2 regions of the Micromonospora sp. NPDC051300 genome follow, and region 2 is predicted to be linked to the other one. Evidence: riboswitches for the same ligand, from Rfam matches in the RefSeq annotation. Region 2 holds a riboswitch; the other holds the start of a gene.

Region 1 (6,860 bases), on a different contig from region 2:
TCTACGAGGCGGCCGCCGCGGACGGCGCCGGACGGTGGCGGCGACTGTGGCACATCACCCTGCCCGGCCTGCGTCCGGTGATCGTGCTGCTGCTCATCCTGCGCCTCGGTGACGCGCTCTCGGTCGGCTTCGAGCAGTTCCTGCTGCAACGCGACGCGGTCGGCCGGCAGGCCGCCGAGGTGCTCGACACGTTCGTCTACCACTTCTCCATCGCCACCGGGAACTACGGCTACGGCGCGGCGGCCGGCCTGTTCAAGGCCGTCGTCGGCCTCGTGCTGATCCTGGCCGCGAACCGGGTCGCGCACCTGCTCGGCGAACGAGGGATCTACTCGAAGTCATGACCACGACCATCCGCCGGCCGTCCGGCGCGCGAAACCGCCGGCCGGCCTGGGAGGAGCCACCGACAGCGGTCGGTCAGGGGCTGAAGGCCGTCCTGCTCACCCTGCTGGTGCTCGGCGTGCTCTTCCCGCTCTGGGTGGTGCTGGTGACCAGCCTCTCCTCCCGGCAGACCATCAGCGACGCCGGCGGCCTGGTGGTCGTGCCGAGGGGCATCGACGCCTCGGCCTACCAGACCATCCTGGCCGGCGGCGCGGTCACCCGGGCACTGTGGATCAGCACGCTGGTCACGGTCTGCGGCACCGCGATCGCGCTGACCGTGACCGTGCTGGCCGCGTACGGGCTGTCCCGGCCGGGTTCGGTGGGCCACCGCTGGCTGCTGGCGTACTTCCTGCTCCCGTTCCTGGTCTACCCGCCGCTGGTGCCCCGCTATCTGGTGGTCACCGGGTTGGGGCTGAAGGACACCATCTGGGCGCTGGTCCTGCCGCCGGCGATCAGCGTGTTCAACCTCGTCGTGGTGCGCGGCTTCTTCCAGGGCATCCCGCAGGAGCTGCTGGACAGCGCCCGCATCGACGGGGCCGGCGACTTCCGCACGCTGGGTCGGATCGTGCTCCCGCTGTCGCGCGCGGTCATCGCCGTGGTCGGCCTCTTCTACGCGGTCAGCTACTGGAACGTCTGGTTCGACGCGCTGCTGTTCATCGACCGCAACGACATGTACCCGATCCAGCGCGTGCTGCAGAGCTACCTGCTGGCCGGGCAGGCGCCGCACACATCCGGCGGCACCACCGGGGTGACCATGCCGCCGACCGAGGCGATCAAGATGGCGGTGGTGGTGCTGACCGTCGCGCCGATCGTCGCGGTCTACCCGTTCGTGCAGCGGCACTTCATCAAGGGGGTGCTGATCGGCGCGGTGAAGGGCTGACCTCAGAGCACCTGGGACAGGAACCGGCGCAGCCGGGGATGCTCCGGCGCCTCGAACACGGCGGCCGGCGGCCCGGCCTCCAGCACCACGCCCGCGTCCATGAACGCGACCGTGTCCGCGACCGTGCGGGCGAAGCCCATCTCGTGCGTGACCACCACCATGGTCATGCCGCCGGCGGCGAGGTCCGCCATCACCGCCAGCACGCCCTTGACCAGCTCCGGGTCCAGCGCCGAGGTGGCCTCGTCGAAGAGCATCACCTGCGGGCGCAACGCCAGCGCGCGGGCGATGGCGACGCGCTGCTGCTGGCCGCCGGAGAGCTGCGCCGGCCGGGCGTCCGCCTTCGCGCCCAGCCCGACCAGGTCGAGTTGGGCGCGGGCCAGCGCCACCGCCTCGTCCTCGTCGAGCTTCTTCAGCTTCCGCAGCGCGAGCGTGACGTTGCGCAGCACACTCAGGTGCGGGAAGAGGTTGAACTGCTGGAACACCATGCCGATCCGCTGCCGCAGGGCGTCCGGGTCGTCGCGCAGCACGCTGCGCCCGTCCAGCAGCACGTCACCCCGGTCCGGCTCGATCAACCGGTTGATCGTGCGCAGCAGGGTGGACTTGCCGGAGCCGGACGGCCCGATCACACAGGCCGTGCCGCCCCGGGCCACGTCCAGGTCGGCACCGCGCAGCACCCGGTGCGCGCCGAAGGCCAGGTGCACGTCGCGGACGGCGAGGCTGACCGAGCCGGCGGTGGTCGTGGTCATCGCGGGTTCCCTCCGGTCGGGGCGACGCCGGCCGGCGTCGGCTCGGGTTCGGGTTCGGGCGGGGTGGTCGGGCGGCCCTGGCGCAGCCGGCGGTCCAGCCAGTTGACCGCGTGCGTCAGCGGCACGGTCAGCAGCAGGTAGAAGAGGCCGGCCAGCAGCAGCGCCGACTGGTTGCCGGTGTTCGCCGCGTAGTCCTGGCCGATCCGGAACAGCTCCCGCTGGCTGGCCAGCAGGCCGAGGAAGTAGACCAGGCTGGAGTCCTTGATCAGCGCGATGAGCTGGTTGACCCAGGCGGGCAGCACCCGGCGCACGCCCTGCGGGATGATCACCAGGCGCATCGCCGCGCCCCAGGAGAAGCCGAGCGCCCGCGCGCCCTCCAACTGGGCGGCCTCCACGCTGAGGATGCCGGCGCGGAAGATCTCGCCCAGGTAGGCGGCGGCGATCAGCGACAGCGCCAGCACGCCCAGCGGATAGGGGTTGGGCCCCCACACCTCCATCCCCAGTGGCGCCAGGCCGACGCCGATGAGCAGGATCGTGGCCGCGGCCGGCAGGCCGCGGAACACGTCGGTGTAGACCCGGGCCGGCCACCGCAACCATCGGGTACGCGAGATGCCCGCGACCGCCAGCAGCATGCCCAGCACCGAGCCGAGCAGGGCGGCGGAGGTGGCCAGGATCAGCGTGTTGGGCAGCCCGACGGTCAGCATCTCGGGCAGCGCCTCGCGCATCGAGTCACCGTCGAAGAAGGTCTCCCAGAGGGTGCTCAGGGGATCCATCGTTCCTCCGTCCGCTCTGCTCGGGTCACCGGCTCAGGAGGCGGCCGACGGCGAGGGCACCGGGACGCTGCCGCTGCCGGGCGTGAAGTCGGCCGGGATCGGCCGGCCCGGGTAGTACTGCGCCTGCAGGCGGCTCCAGGTGCCGTTCGCGATCACCTGGTCGAGGCCCTTGTCCAGCGCCTCGCGCAGCTTGTCGTTGCCCTTGGCCACCGCGTACGCGGTCGGGGCCGGGCTGAGCTGCTTCGCCGCCACCGTGATCTTGCCGTTGCTGTCGGCGGCGGACTTGTCGCCGATCTCGGCCGGGGCGATCCAGGCGTCCGCGGTGCCGGCCTTGAGCTGGTTGACCGCACCGTTGTAGTCGGGCACGCGTACCGGGTTCAGCTTCTCCCGGGTGGCGAAGTCGTCCTGCACGGTGCCCTGGACGACCACCACCCGCTTGCCGGCGAGCTGGTCGAAGCCGGTGATCGGGGAACCGGCCGGCACGTCCAGGCCGAAGTAGCCGAAGTCGTAGCCGTTGCCGAAGTCGACAGTCTTCTTCCGGGCCTCGGTGACCGTGATCGACGAGCTGCCGACGTCGAACTTGCGGTTGGCGACCTGGGAGAGCAGGGCGGAGAAGTCGGTGCCGACGAACTCCACCTTGAGGCCAGCCTTCTCGGCGACGGCGGTGAGCAGGTCGTTGTCGAAGCCGGTGAACTTCCCGTCCTTCAGGTAGACGTTCGGCGGGGCGTCGGTGAGCGTGCCGGCCCGGATCACCCCGGGCTGGAGCAGGCCGTACGGGTTGTCGGCGGCGTCGTCGGCGCCACCGCCGCAGGCGGTCAGCGCGGTGGCGGCGAGCACGGCCGCGGCGCCGAGCGTGGCGACGCGGGTCAGGGCGGTACGGATACGCACGATTTTTCTCCATAGTGGACGAACACGCGGGGCGCGTGCCGGTGCCGGCGCCGCCGGGGCACGGCGGAGCCGGGAGGGTGGATCGGAAAAGGGGGTGGAACGCTCGCTCAGCGCGCGACGCGACAGCGGTCGCTGCACACCCGCATCAGGTCGACGTGGCGACGCCTGATCAGCGCGGGGCGGAACGGGAAGGGCTGGGGCGCGAACATGGGTCTCCCTGGTCGTCGGTGCTGACCTGGGTGCCAGGCCACGCTTGCGCCGACGGCTGTCGGCGCCTGGTCCTCACCCGGAGCACCCCACCGTGGTGGAGGGTTGCCGGCCAGCGAGCCGGGGCTTGACGCTGGCGCTCATGACCTGCCGAGAAGGCTAGCAGCCCCGGGGCGCGGGCCGTCCAGCCGTTATGACCACCCTCACGCGCCGTGCCTTACCGGGCGGTTCCGGCGACCGGGTCTCAGAATGGCCTGATGGACTCCCGGCGGGTGACCCTGGACGACCTCGGCGCCTGGCTGATCAAGGGAAACGCGGAGCGGGCGGACCTGGCCGGCCGCTTCGCCGCCGACCCGACCGTGACCGGCTGGTGCGTGCGCCAGGGCTACCGGGTGCGCCTGATGCGCGCCGGTCAGCCGGTGGTGTTCTGGGCCAGCGGCAGCCGGGGCCGGCTGCCGTACGGCGTGTGGGGCGTGGGCCGGGTGGCCGGGGCGCCGCGCCCGGGGGAGCCGGACGGACCGTGGACGCTCCCACTTGACCTCACCGTCCTCGCCGAGCCGCTGCGGGTGCGCCGGGAGCTGCTGCGCGCCGACCCGCGCTGGGCCGACGCCGAGGTGCTCCGGCAGCCGCAGGCGGCGAACCCCTCGTACCTGACCGTGGCCCAGTTCGACGCGTTGCGTGAGTACCTGCCGCACTAGGTCTTGCTATGCAACAAAGTGCATAGCAAGATGGCCGGCATGTCGCTGGAGCACGCCATCCTCGTCTCGCTCCTGGAGCAGCCCGCCTCCGGCTACGAGCTGGCCCGGCGCTTCGACCGCTCGATCGGCCGCTTCTGGACGGCCACCCACCAGCAGATCTACCGCGTGCTGCGGCAGATGGCCCGGAATGACCGGATCACCGGCGTCGAGGTCGGCCAGGACGGCCTGCCGGACAAGACGATCTGGTCGGTCACCCCGGCCGGCCGGGCCGCGCTCGTCGACTGGCTGCACGCCCCGGTGCGCCCGGAGGCGGTCCGGCACGAACTCGCCGTCAAGATCCGCGGCGCCGCGTTCGACGACCCCGCCGGCCGCGGCACCCTGGTCGCCGAGGTCGAGCGCTACCGCGCCGACCACGAGACCGTCCTCGCCGGCTACCTGGCCGGCGAGCGCCGCGACTTCGGCTCCGTCGCACCCGACGCCCGGGCGGCGTTGCAGCACGTCGTGCTGCGCGGCGGCATCGCGTACGAACGGATGGTGCTGGCCTGGCTGGACGACGTCCTGGCCACCCTCCGCGACCTCGACCCCGACCCGGAAAGGCCCGCTGCGTGAGCGACCCGCTGCTGTTCCACCCGCACCACTACGACCCCGCCGACCTCGACGAGACCTCGCGGCGGCTGCTGCGCGCCACGATCGACTGGTTCGAGACCCGCGGCAAGCGCGCCCTGGTCGACAGCTACCACGCGCGCGAGTGGTACGCCGACTTCCTCGACTTCGCCGCCCGGGAACGCCTCTTCGCCACCTTCCTCACCCCGGCAGCCGACGGCGCGGACGACAAGGACAAGCGCTGGGACACCGCCCGCAACGCGGCGCTCAGCGAGATCCTCGGCTTCTACGGCCTCGGCTACTGGTACACCTGGCAGGTCACCGTGCTCGGCCTCGGCCCGGTCTGGCAGAGCGGCAACGCCGCCGCCCGCGCCCGCGCCGCCGAGCTGCTCGACCAGGGGCACGTGATGGCGTTCGGCCTCTCCGAACGGGCGCACGGCGCCGACATCTACGCCACCGACATGCTGCTCACCCCGGACGGCGAGGGCGGCTTCCGGGCCACCGGCGGCAAGTACTACATCGGCAACGGCAACGTCGCCGGGCTGGTCTCCGTCTTCGGCCGGCGCGCCGACGTCGAAGGCCCCGAGGGCTACGTGTTCTTCGCCGCCGACAGCCGCCACCCCGCCTACCGGCTGGTCCGCAACGTGGTCAACGCGCAGATGTACGTCTCCGAGTTCCGGCTGGCGGACTACCCGGTGCGCGCCGAGGACGTGCTGCACACCGGCCCGGCCGCCTTCGACGCCGCGCTGAACACCGTCAACGTCGGCAAGTTCAACCTCTGCACCGCGTCCATCGGCATCTGCGAGCACGCCATGTACGAGGCGGTCACCCACGCCCACGGCCGGGTGCTCTACGGCCGACGGGTCACCGACTTCCCGCACGTGCGCCGCGAGCTGACCGACGCGTACGCCCGCCTGGTGGCGATGAAGCTGTTCAGCGACCGGGCGGTCGACTACTTCCGCTCGGCCGGCCCGGACGACCGCCGCTACCTGCTGTTCAACCCGATGACCAAGATGAAGGTCACCACCGAGGGCGAGAAGGTGGTGGACCTGCTCTGGGACGTCATCGCCGCCAAGGGCTTCGAGGCCGACACCTACTTCGACAAGGCCGCCAAGGACATCCGCGGGCTGCCGAAGCTGGAGGGCACGGTGCACGTCAACCTGGCCCTGATCCTCAAGTTCATGCCGAACTACCTGTTCCGGCCGCAGCCGTACTCCCCGGTGCCGGCCCGCCGCGACCCGGCCGACGACGAGTTCCTGTTCCGGCAGGGCCCGGCCCGCGGCCTCGGCGCGATCCGCTTCCACGACTGGCGCGAGGTCTACGACGCGCACGCCCACCTGCCCAACGTGGCCCGGTTCCGGGAGCAGGCCGACGGCCTGGTCGCACTGCTCGCCGCGCACGCCCCGGACGAGACGCAGCAGCGCGACCTGGACTTCCTGCTCACCATCGGCCAGCTCTTCGCGCTCGTCGTCTACGGCCAGCTCGTCCTGGAGCAGGCGCGGTCGACTGGCCTCGACCCGGACCTGCTGGACGAGATCTTCGACCTGCTGGTGCGCGACTTCTCCGGCTACGCCACCGAGCTGCACGGCAAGCCGGCCAGCACCGACGAGCAGGCCGCCTGGGCGCTCGCCCACGTCCGGCGGCCGGTGGCCGACGCCGACCGCACGGCCCGGGTGTGGCAGCGGGT
Region 2 (6,860 bases):
CCGGCGGCCACCTCGTCGAAACTCTTGTGCCCCTGGTCGGTCTCGATGCCGTCGCGCGGGATCAGCAGGTTCTGCGAGGTGGTGCACATCTGGCCGCTGTAGAGCGTCAGCGTGAAGCCCAGGTTGCGGCAGAGCCCGGCGAAGTCGTCGGTGGAGTCGATCACCACCGTGTTCAGGCCGGCCTTCTCGGTGTAGACGGCGGCCTGCCGGGCGTTGGACTCCAGCCAGTCGCCGTACTCGGTGGAGCCGGTGAAGTCGACGATCTTCACGGCCGGGTGCAGGGCCAGCGTCGAGGCGAGCTTCTCGCCGGCCGCCTCCGGGGCGAGCTGCACCAGGTTCGGGTCGAAGCCGGCCTCGGCGAGCACCTGGCGGGCGTACTTCACGGTGATCGCCAGCGGCAGCACCGCGCGCGGGTGCGGCTTCACCACCACCGGGTTTCCGGTGACGAGCGAGGCGAACAACCCGGGGTACGAGTTCCAGGTCGGGAACGTGTTGCAGCCGATGACCAGCGCCACCCCGCGCGGCACCACGTGGAACGTCTTGGTCATCCGCAGCGGGTCACCCTTGCCGGCGGCCTTCTCCCAGCCGGCCGTCCCCGGGTGGCGGCTCATCTCGGCGTACGCGTAGGCGACCGCCTCCAGCGCCCGGTCCAGCGCGTGCGCGCCACCGGCCTGGAACGCCATCACGAACGCCTGGCCGCTGGTGAACTGCACCGCGTTGGCCAGCTCGAAGATGTTCCGGTGGAGGCGGTCGAGGATCTCCAGGCACACCCCGGCGCGGGCCTTCGGGCCGGCGTCACGCCAGGCCGGCAGCGCGGCGGTGGCGGCGTCCACGAGCTGGTCGGCGCCGGCGTGCGGGTAGCGCACGTCGAGCGCCACGCCGAACGGGCTGGCCTCGGTGGCGACGGTGGTGCCGTCACCGGCCTGGTCGAGCGGGAAGTCGCCGCCCAGGTACGCCTCGAAGGCGGCCCTGCCGTCGGCGGCGGCGGTCTCGCCGTACACCCGGGGGCTGGGCGACTCGGGATAGGCCGACCAGTACCCGCGCTCCGTGATCGCGGTCAGCGCCCGGTCGAGGGTCTCGGCGTGCCTGTCGTACAGGGGGTGCGGGGTCTCCGTCATGCCCGCCATCATGCAACAGGAAGGCACCAGATCAGTAGGGGCGTGTCACAACTCAGATCGTCAACTGCCAGTCGACCGAGCCGGCGGTCGGGCGGAAGCCGAGCTGTTCGTTGATCGCGATCATCGGGGCGTTGGCGGCGGCGTTCCAGGTGTCGACGGTTCGCAGCGCCGGTTCGTGCGCCAGCGCGTACCCCAGGTTGGCGGCCTTGCAGAGCAGGCCGAGCCGGTGGCCACGGTGGCCCGGGTCGACGATGGTGATCTGCTGCCAGGCGTGGTCGGTGCTGCTCGCGGCAAGGCTGAGCTGGCTCCAGCCGACCAGCCGGCCGGACGCCTCGTGCATCGCGCCGGTGTTGTAGCGGCGCACGCCCCGGGCGTCGAGCGCCCGTTCCACGCTCCGCTTCCGCCGCGCGTCCATCTTCTGCTGCTCCCACGCCAGCTCCCCCATGGGCGCGTCGAGCAGCAGCCGGCCCTCCAGGTGGGCGACGTCCGCGAGGTGCTCGTCGGGCACCCGGTCGCGCCAGCGCACGATCCGGTAGCCGGTGGCCGCCGCGCGGGCGTCGGCGTGCAGCGCGGCCAGCCGGGTCCGGTCCAGCGCGGCCACGTCGAGCCGGCGGCGCACGTCGGCGTTGGCCGCCGTCGCGCCCATCGCGGCGGCGAACGCGGCGCCCGGGAACTCCCGGTCCTCCTCGCCGGGCAGCGCGGCGACGGTGGAACCGACAAGCCGCTTGCCGCCGTGGTCCCGGAGCAGCCGCAGGCCGTGCTCGTGCAGCGCCCGCCCGATCCCGCGCCGCCGGTGGACCGGGTCCACCACCAGCTCGACGCTCGCGTTCTCAGTATTCTCCAGCGTGTGCAGGTGCAGCCGGAGCCAACCGACCGGCTCCCCGTCGAGGCGGGCGACGACCCACCGCCCCTCGACGCCGGGCATCGGGTGCCGCAGCAGCGCCTCGAACCGCCGCCGGCAGGTCGGGGGCAGGTCCGGTTCGTCGACGGCGCGGGCCGCGCAGTCGATCCGGTACGCCGCGTCGAGCGTCGGCAGGTCGGCGGGATCGAGCGGCGCGACGGTCAGGCCCATGACGGTGATCCTGGGCCGGGAACGGCGACAGGGCCAGCGGATTTCCGCTGGCCCTGCGCGAGGTTGGTCGGGAGGGACGTCCGCACAACGCCTCCGGCGTTGGGTCGCAAAACTTAGAAAAGTCTCCGGCGGATGCCCTCCCGCACCGAGCATCTTGCGCCGTCCGGTTCCTGCCGTCAAGTCCTTGGCGGCGCTTTTCTGCCACTCACCGCAGTCCCTCGCTCACCCGTTGGTCACCCCGACCCCCGGTCAGGAGAGGAGGCCGGCGTCGCGGGCGGCGCGGAGGTTGGGCTTGATGCGATGGGTGGGGCCGGCGGCAGCAGCCACCGCGTCGAGCGTCTTCAGGCCCTCGCCGGTGTTGAAGACCACCGTCTCCGCCGCCGGGTCCAGGCGGCCCGACTCCACCAACTTGCGCAGCACGGCCACCGTCACGCCGCCCGCCGTCTCGGCGAACACGCCCGTGGTACGCGCCAGCAGCCGGATGCCGGCGCGGATCTCGTCGTCGTCGGCGTACTCCATCCAGCCGCCGGTGCGGCGGACCGCCTCCAGCGCGTAGACGCCGGCGGCCGGGTCGCCGATGTTCAGCGACTTGGCGATGCCGGTCGGCTTGACCGGGACGATGGTGTCGCGCTCGTCGTGCAGCGCGGTGGCGATCGGGTTGCACCCGGCGGACTGGGCGCCGAACACCTTCCAGCCGTCGGCCGGCGCCTCCACCAGCCCGATCTCGACCAGCTCGGTGAACGCCTTGTCGATCTTGGTGAGCAGTTCGCCGCTGGCCATCGGGATGACCACCTGGGCCGGGATCCGCCAGCCCAACTGCTCGGCCACCTCGTAGCCGAGCGTCTTGGAGCCCTCGGCGTAGAAGGGCCGGACGTTGACGTTGACGAACGCGGTGTCCTCGAACTCGTCGGTCTCCACCAGCTCGCCGCAGAGCCGGTTCACGTCGTCGTACGAGCCGTCGATGGCGACCAGGTCGCCGCCGTAGACCGCGGTGGTGACGACCTTGCCCTGCTCCAGGTCGCTCGGGATGAAGACCACCGACGGCACGCCGGCGCGCGCGGCGTGCGCGGCGACCGAGTTGGCCAGGTTGCCGGTGGAGGCGCAGGCGTAGCGGGTGAACCCGAGCGCCCGGGCGGCGGTCAGCGCCACCGACACCACCCGGTCCTTGAACGAGTGGGTGGGGTTGGCGCTGTCGTCCTTGACCCAGAGCGGGCCGGTGAGGCCCAGCTCGGCGGCGAGATTGCCGGCGGTGACAAGCGGAGTCAGCCCCGGGTTGAGGGTGACCCGGGTGGCCGGGTCCTGACCGGCCGGGAGCAGGGCGGCGTAACGCCAGATGCTGTTCGGGCCGGCCTCGATCTGCTCCCGGGTGACGGTGGCCAGCGCGGCGGTGTCGTAGTCAACCTCCAGCGGGCCGAAACACTCGTAGCAGGCGTGCTGGGCGGCCAGCGGATAGCGCGCCGAACAGGCGCGACAGACCAGGGCGCGGGCCGGGCTGCGGGTGGTGTCGATGCCGGAGACGGCGGGAAGCGTCGACGTCATGTCGAGAAGTTCCTCTCATCTTTCCCCGCATCGCCGGGTGCGGCGGGGACGGAATTGGCACCTGCCCGCAGGGCGCTCGGCGTCGAGCGTGCGGGTGGTTGCCGGGGCGTCGTCGGGCCGTATCCCTCAGCCCCTCTGGATGAGGTATGCAGTTGTGCCGCCGAGTCTATGCGCCGCCCACGTCGTCGCCACCCCGGGATCCCACGCAGTGGGCCGGCGCAACGGCCGATCACGGCGGTCGGCGCGGACCTCGCCGCCCCCGGGACGGTGGCATGATCACCGGATGCGCAACGCGGCAGCCGGGACCGGCCTCCTCGCGGCACTGACGCTGCTGGCGGCGTGCACCCGGGCGCCGGCCCCGGACCCCAATCCGCAGCCGAGCCGGCACGACGCGACGCCGACCAGCCCGGCGACCTGCCCCCCGGACGGCGTCCGGATCACCGAGACCGGGGTGAGCGCCGCGATGGGGTTGCGGGCCATGGGCCTGGACCTGGTCAACTGCGGCAACCAGCCGTACGAGCTGCGCGGCTACCCGGCGGTGCGTCTGCGGGACGCCGACGGGGACCCGATCGCGGTCCGCACCGTCCCGGGCGCCACCGGGATCACCTCCGGCTTCGACGCCCCGCCCACCCGGATGGTGCTGCGCCCCGGCGAACGGGCCGGTGCGGCGCTGCTCTGGCGCAACACGGTCACCGACCCGACAGTGGTGGCGACCGAGGGCCGGCAGCTCGACGTGGCACCGGTGACCGGCCGCTCGTCGCAGCCGGTCACGCTGGACGGGCCGATCGACCTCGGCAACACCGGCCGGCTCGGGGTGAGCGCCTGGAAGCGCCGCGACCCCGACCCCACCACGGCACCGACCGCGCCGGAAGCCCCGCCGTCCTCAGCCGTGCCGCCGGACAACCCGCTGTAGGCAGTTCGGGCTACGCGACGGGAAAGAGCCAGGCCAATATGGCGACGATCAGTCCCACCATTCCGATCCAGACGGACAATCGATCCAGCCGCACGCCCGGTCCACTGCGAAACTTTCGCGTTCGGTCAGCCGACGACCGTTTTGCTTTCGACATCACAATCCTTTCCGACGATGCTGCGTGATGGTGCCGGCATGGTGCGGAACGGAAAAGCAACGAGGTGTACACATGGGATGGTGAAGGCCACGAATCATCGTGCTAGCTTCGCGCGATGATCCGCTTCCTGAGGCCCGTGTCGGAGAGCACCACAGGTGTTCGTCAAGCACGGGAGATGTTGCCCGAGTTGCTGAGCTCCGTCGCGTCGGGAAACCGAATGATCCACGTGACCAGACGCGGAGAACGCGTGGCGGCCATCGTCAGTCCCGATGTCGCGCAGAAGCTCCTCATGGTCGTCGGCGAGGGCGGGCCGGCCATCCCCGGCGACCTGGCCGGGGCCATCACGCTGATCGAGATGCTTCTGGAGGAGGACGAGCAACGCCGGCCCGACGTCAGCTCACTGCGCGCGGAGCGGCACGAGCTGACCGGAGCGTTCATCACGCTTGTCGACATCATGTTGCCCCACGCCATCCTTGACGGAGGCAGGTTGCGCGTGACGGATGACAACGGAGAAGTGGTCGAGACCAAGCTCGTCGCGAACATTCTGGTGAGGAGGCTCTACGGCAACCCGGACATCCAGGATTTCCCCCTGGACTGCTTGCCCGTCGTCGCGGGCAGCATCTGGGCCGCCCAGAACGGGACTGCCATCGGACACCGGCTGCAGATCCCGATCGAGGTGTCGCCGGTGGAGACGGTGGTATGGGCGTTCGCCGCGTACGAACTCTGTCGGATCATCAATCTTATCCATGGGAGCGGCACGGCGGAAGCGCTGATGTACGCGGTGGAGGAGTCCTCTCACGTCGACCTGAAGGGCACGGGAACCGATCCAGGTGACTGGGGATTCTGGTCCCCGCGGCAGAGGTGGGTGTTCGGTGACGGGCCCAGGCCCGGGGATTAGCCGAAGATCCCGGCCCCGGGACCGCCCTCGGAGGGCGGTCCCGTACCGGGATCTCGGGCTCAGGCAGGGACGGACGCGCGGGGAGCCGACGGGGCCCCGGCGGGGGCGGCGGGGCGGCGGCGGGCCAGCAGGGCGTCGAGCGCCCAGGGGCCGGGCCCGAGCACCGCGACCAGCAGGAACGACCAGCAGAAGATGGCGGCCAGCTCACCGCCGTTGCCGATCGGCAGCAGGCCGTGCGGCTGGTGCACCACGAAGTACGCGTACGCCATCGAGCCGGAGGCGAGCAGCGCGGCCGGCCGGGTGAACAGGCCGACGAGCACCAGAGCGCCGCAGACGAGCTGGCCGCCAAAGAGATTGAATTTAATCAATTCCTTGCTGGCGGGACAACTGCGTGGGAACGCTCCCATGATATGGGCGCGAGGCGTGAGCGGGGGCCCCGCCTTTCACGCTCAGCTGGTGATGTCCTTGCGCGTGAAGCGCCAGAAGGCGAGCGACCAGAACAGCGTGGCGTAGACGACCGCCGAGATCGCGCCCTTGACCACGTCGTCGGTCTGTATCGGCGACGACAGCAGGCCCAGCCAGGCGCTGCTGTAGTGCGTCGGCAGCAGGTTGCGCAGCCCGCCCAGCGCGGTGATCTGGTCGAGGATGCTGGACAGGATCCAGAGCAGCACCGCACCGCCGACCGCGCCGAGCGCGGCGTCAGTGGTCACCGACAGCAGGAACGCCAACCCGGCCACCACCAGCAGCACCACCGCCAGATAGCCCAGCACCCCGAGCAGCCGGAGCAGCCCGTCGACCGGGGCCAGCTCGGCGGAGACCTGGCTGCTCAGCGGCTTCCAGCCGTAGCGCAGCGTGCCGGCGACCAGCGCGGTGCCGGCCAGCAGCAGCAACGCCAGACCGGAGTACGCGAGCGCGACCACCAGCTTCACCGCCAGCAGCCGGGCCCGGGGCGCCGGCACGGCCAGCAGGTAGCGCAGGCTCCCCCAGCTCGCCTCGCTCGCCACCGTGTCACCGCAGAACAGCGCCACCACCACGACCAGCAGGAACGACGCCGACACCAGGATCGAGAACAGGGTGAAGTTGAGGCCGCCCGAGGTGGCCAGGTCGGCCAGGCTGGCGAACTCGCCCCGCCCGCCGCCGTCGTCGTCCCTCGAGTCGAACTGGAA

Evidence for each region. A riboswitch is a leader RNA that binds a small molecule or an ion and turns the genes downstream of it on or off. The one in region 2 is predicted to bind S-adenosylmethionine.
Region 1: linked by a shared signal. The riboswitch ahead of ACIA5A_RS07250 (ABC transporter substrate-binding protein) and the one ahead of thrC (threonine synthase) in region 2 are both predicted to bind S-adenosylmethionine.

The regions. Positions count from the first base shown of each region.
Region 1 is NZ_JBITEP010000004.1:177,444-184,303, forward strand. It holds gene ACIA5A_RS07230 (ABC transporter permease) at 1-341, shown strand, start outside; gene ACIA5A_RS07235 (carbohydrate ABC transporter permease) at 338-1,258, shown strand; gene ACIA5A_RS07240 (amino acid ABC transporter ATP-binding protein) at 1,261-2,004, opposite strand; gene ACIA5A_RS07245 (amino acid ABC transporter permease) at 2,001-2,777, opposite strand; gene ACIA5A_RS07250 (ABC transporter substrate-binding protein) at 2,811-3,665, opposite strand; SAM riboswitch class IV at 3,910-4,020, opposite strand; gene ACIA5A_RS07255 (hypothetical protein) at 4,130-4,570, shown strand; gene ACIA5A_RS07260 (PadR family transcriptional regulator) at 4,610-5,179, shown strand; gene ACIA5A_RS07265 (acyl-CoA dehydrogenase family protein) at 5,176-6,860, shown strand, end outside.
Region 2 is NZ_JBITEP010000001.1:12,996-19,855, reverse strand. It holds gene paaN (phenylacetic acid degradation protein PaaN) at 1-1,118, opposite strand, end outside; gene ACIA5A_RS00085 (GNAT family N-acetyltransferase) at 1,171-2,190, opposite strand; gene thrC (threonine synthase) at 2,440-3,729, opposite strand; SAM riboswitch class I at 3,742-3,875, opposite strand; gene ACIA5A_RS00075 (DUF4232 domain-containing protein) at 4,013-4,642, shown strand; gene ACIA5A_RS00070 (hypothetical protein) at 4,912-5,694, shown strand; partial or broken gene ACIA5A_RS00065 (DoxX family protein) at 5,754-6,035, opposite strand; gene ACIA5A_RS00060 (ABC transporter permease) at 6,144-6,860, opposite strand, start outside.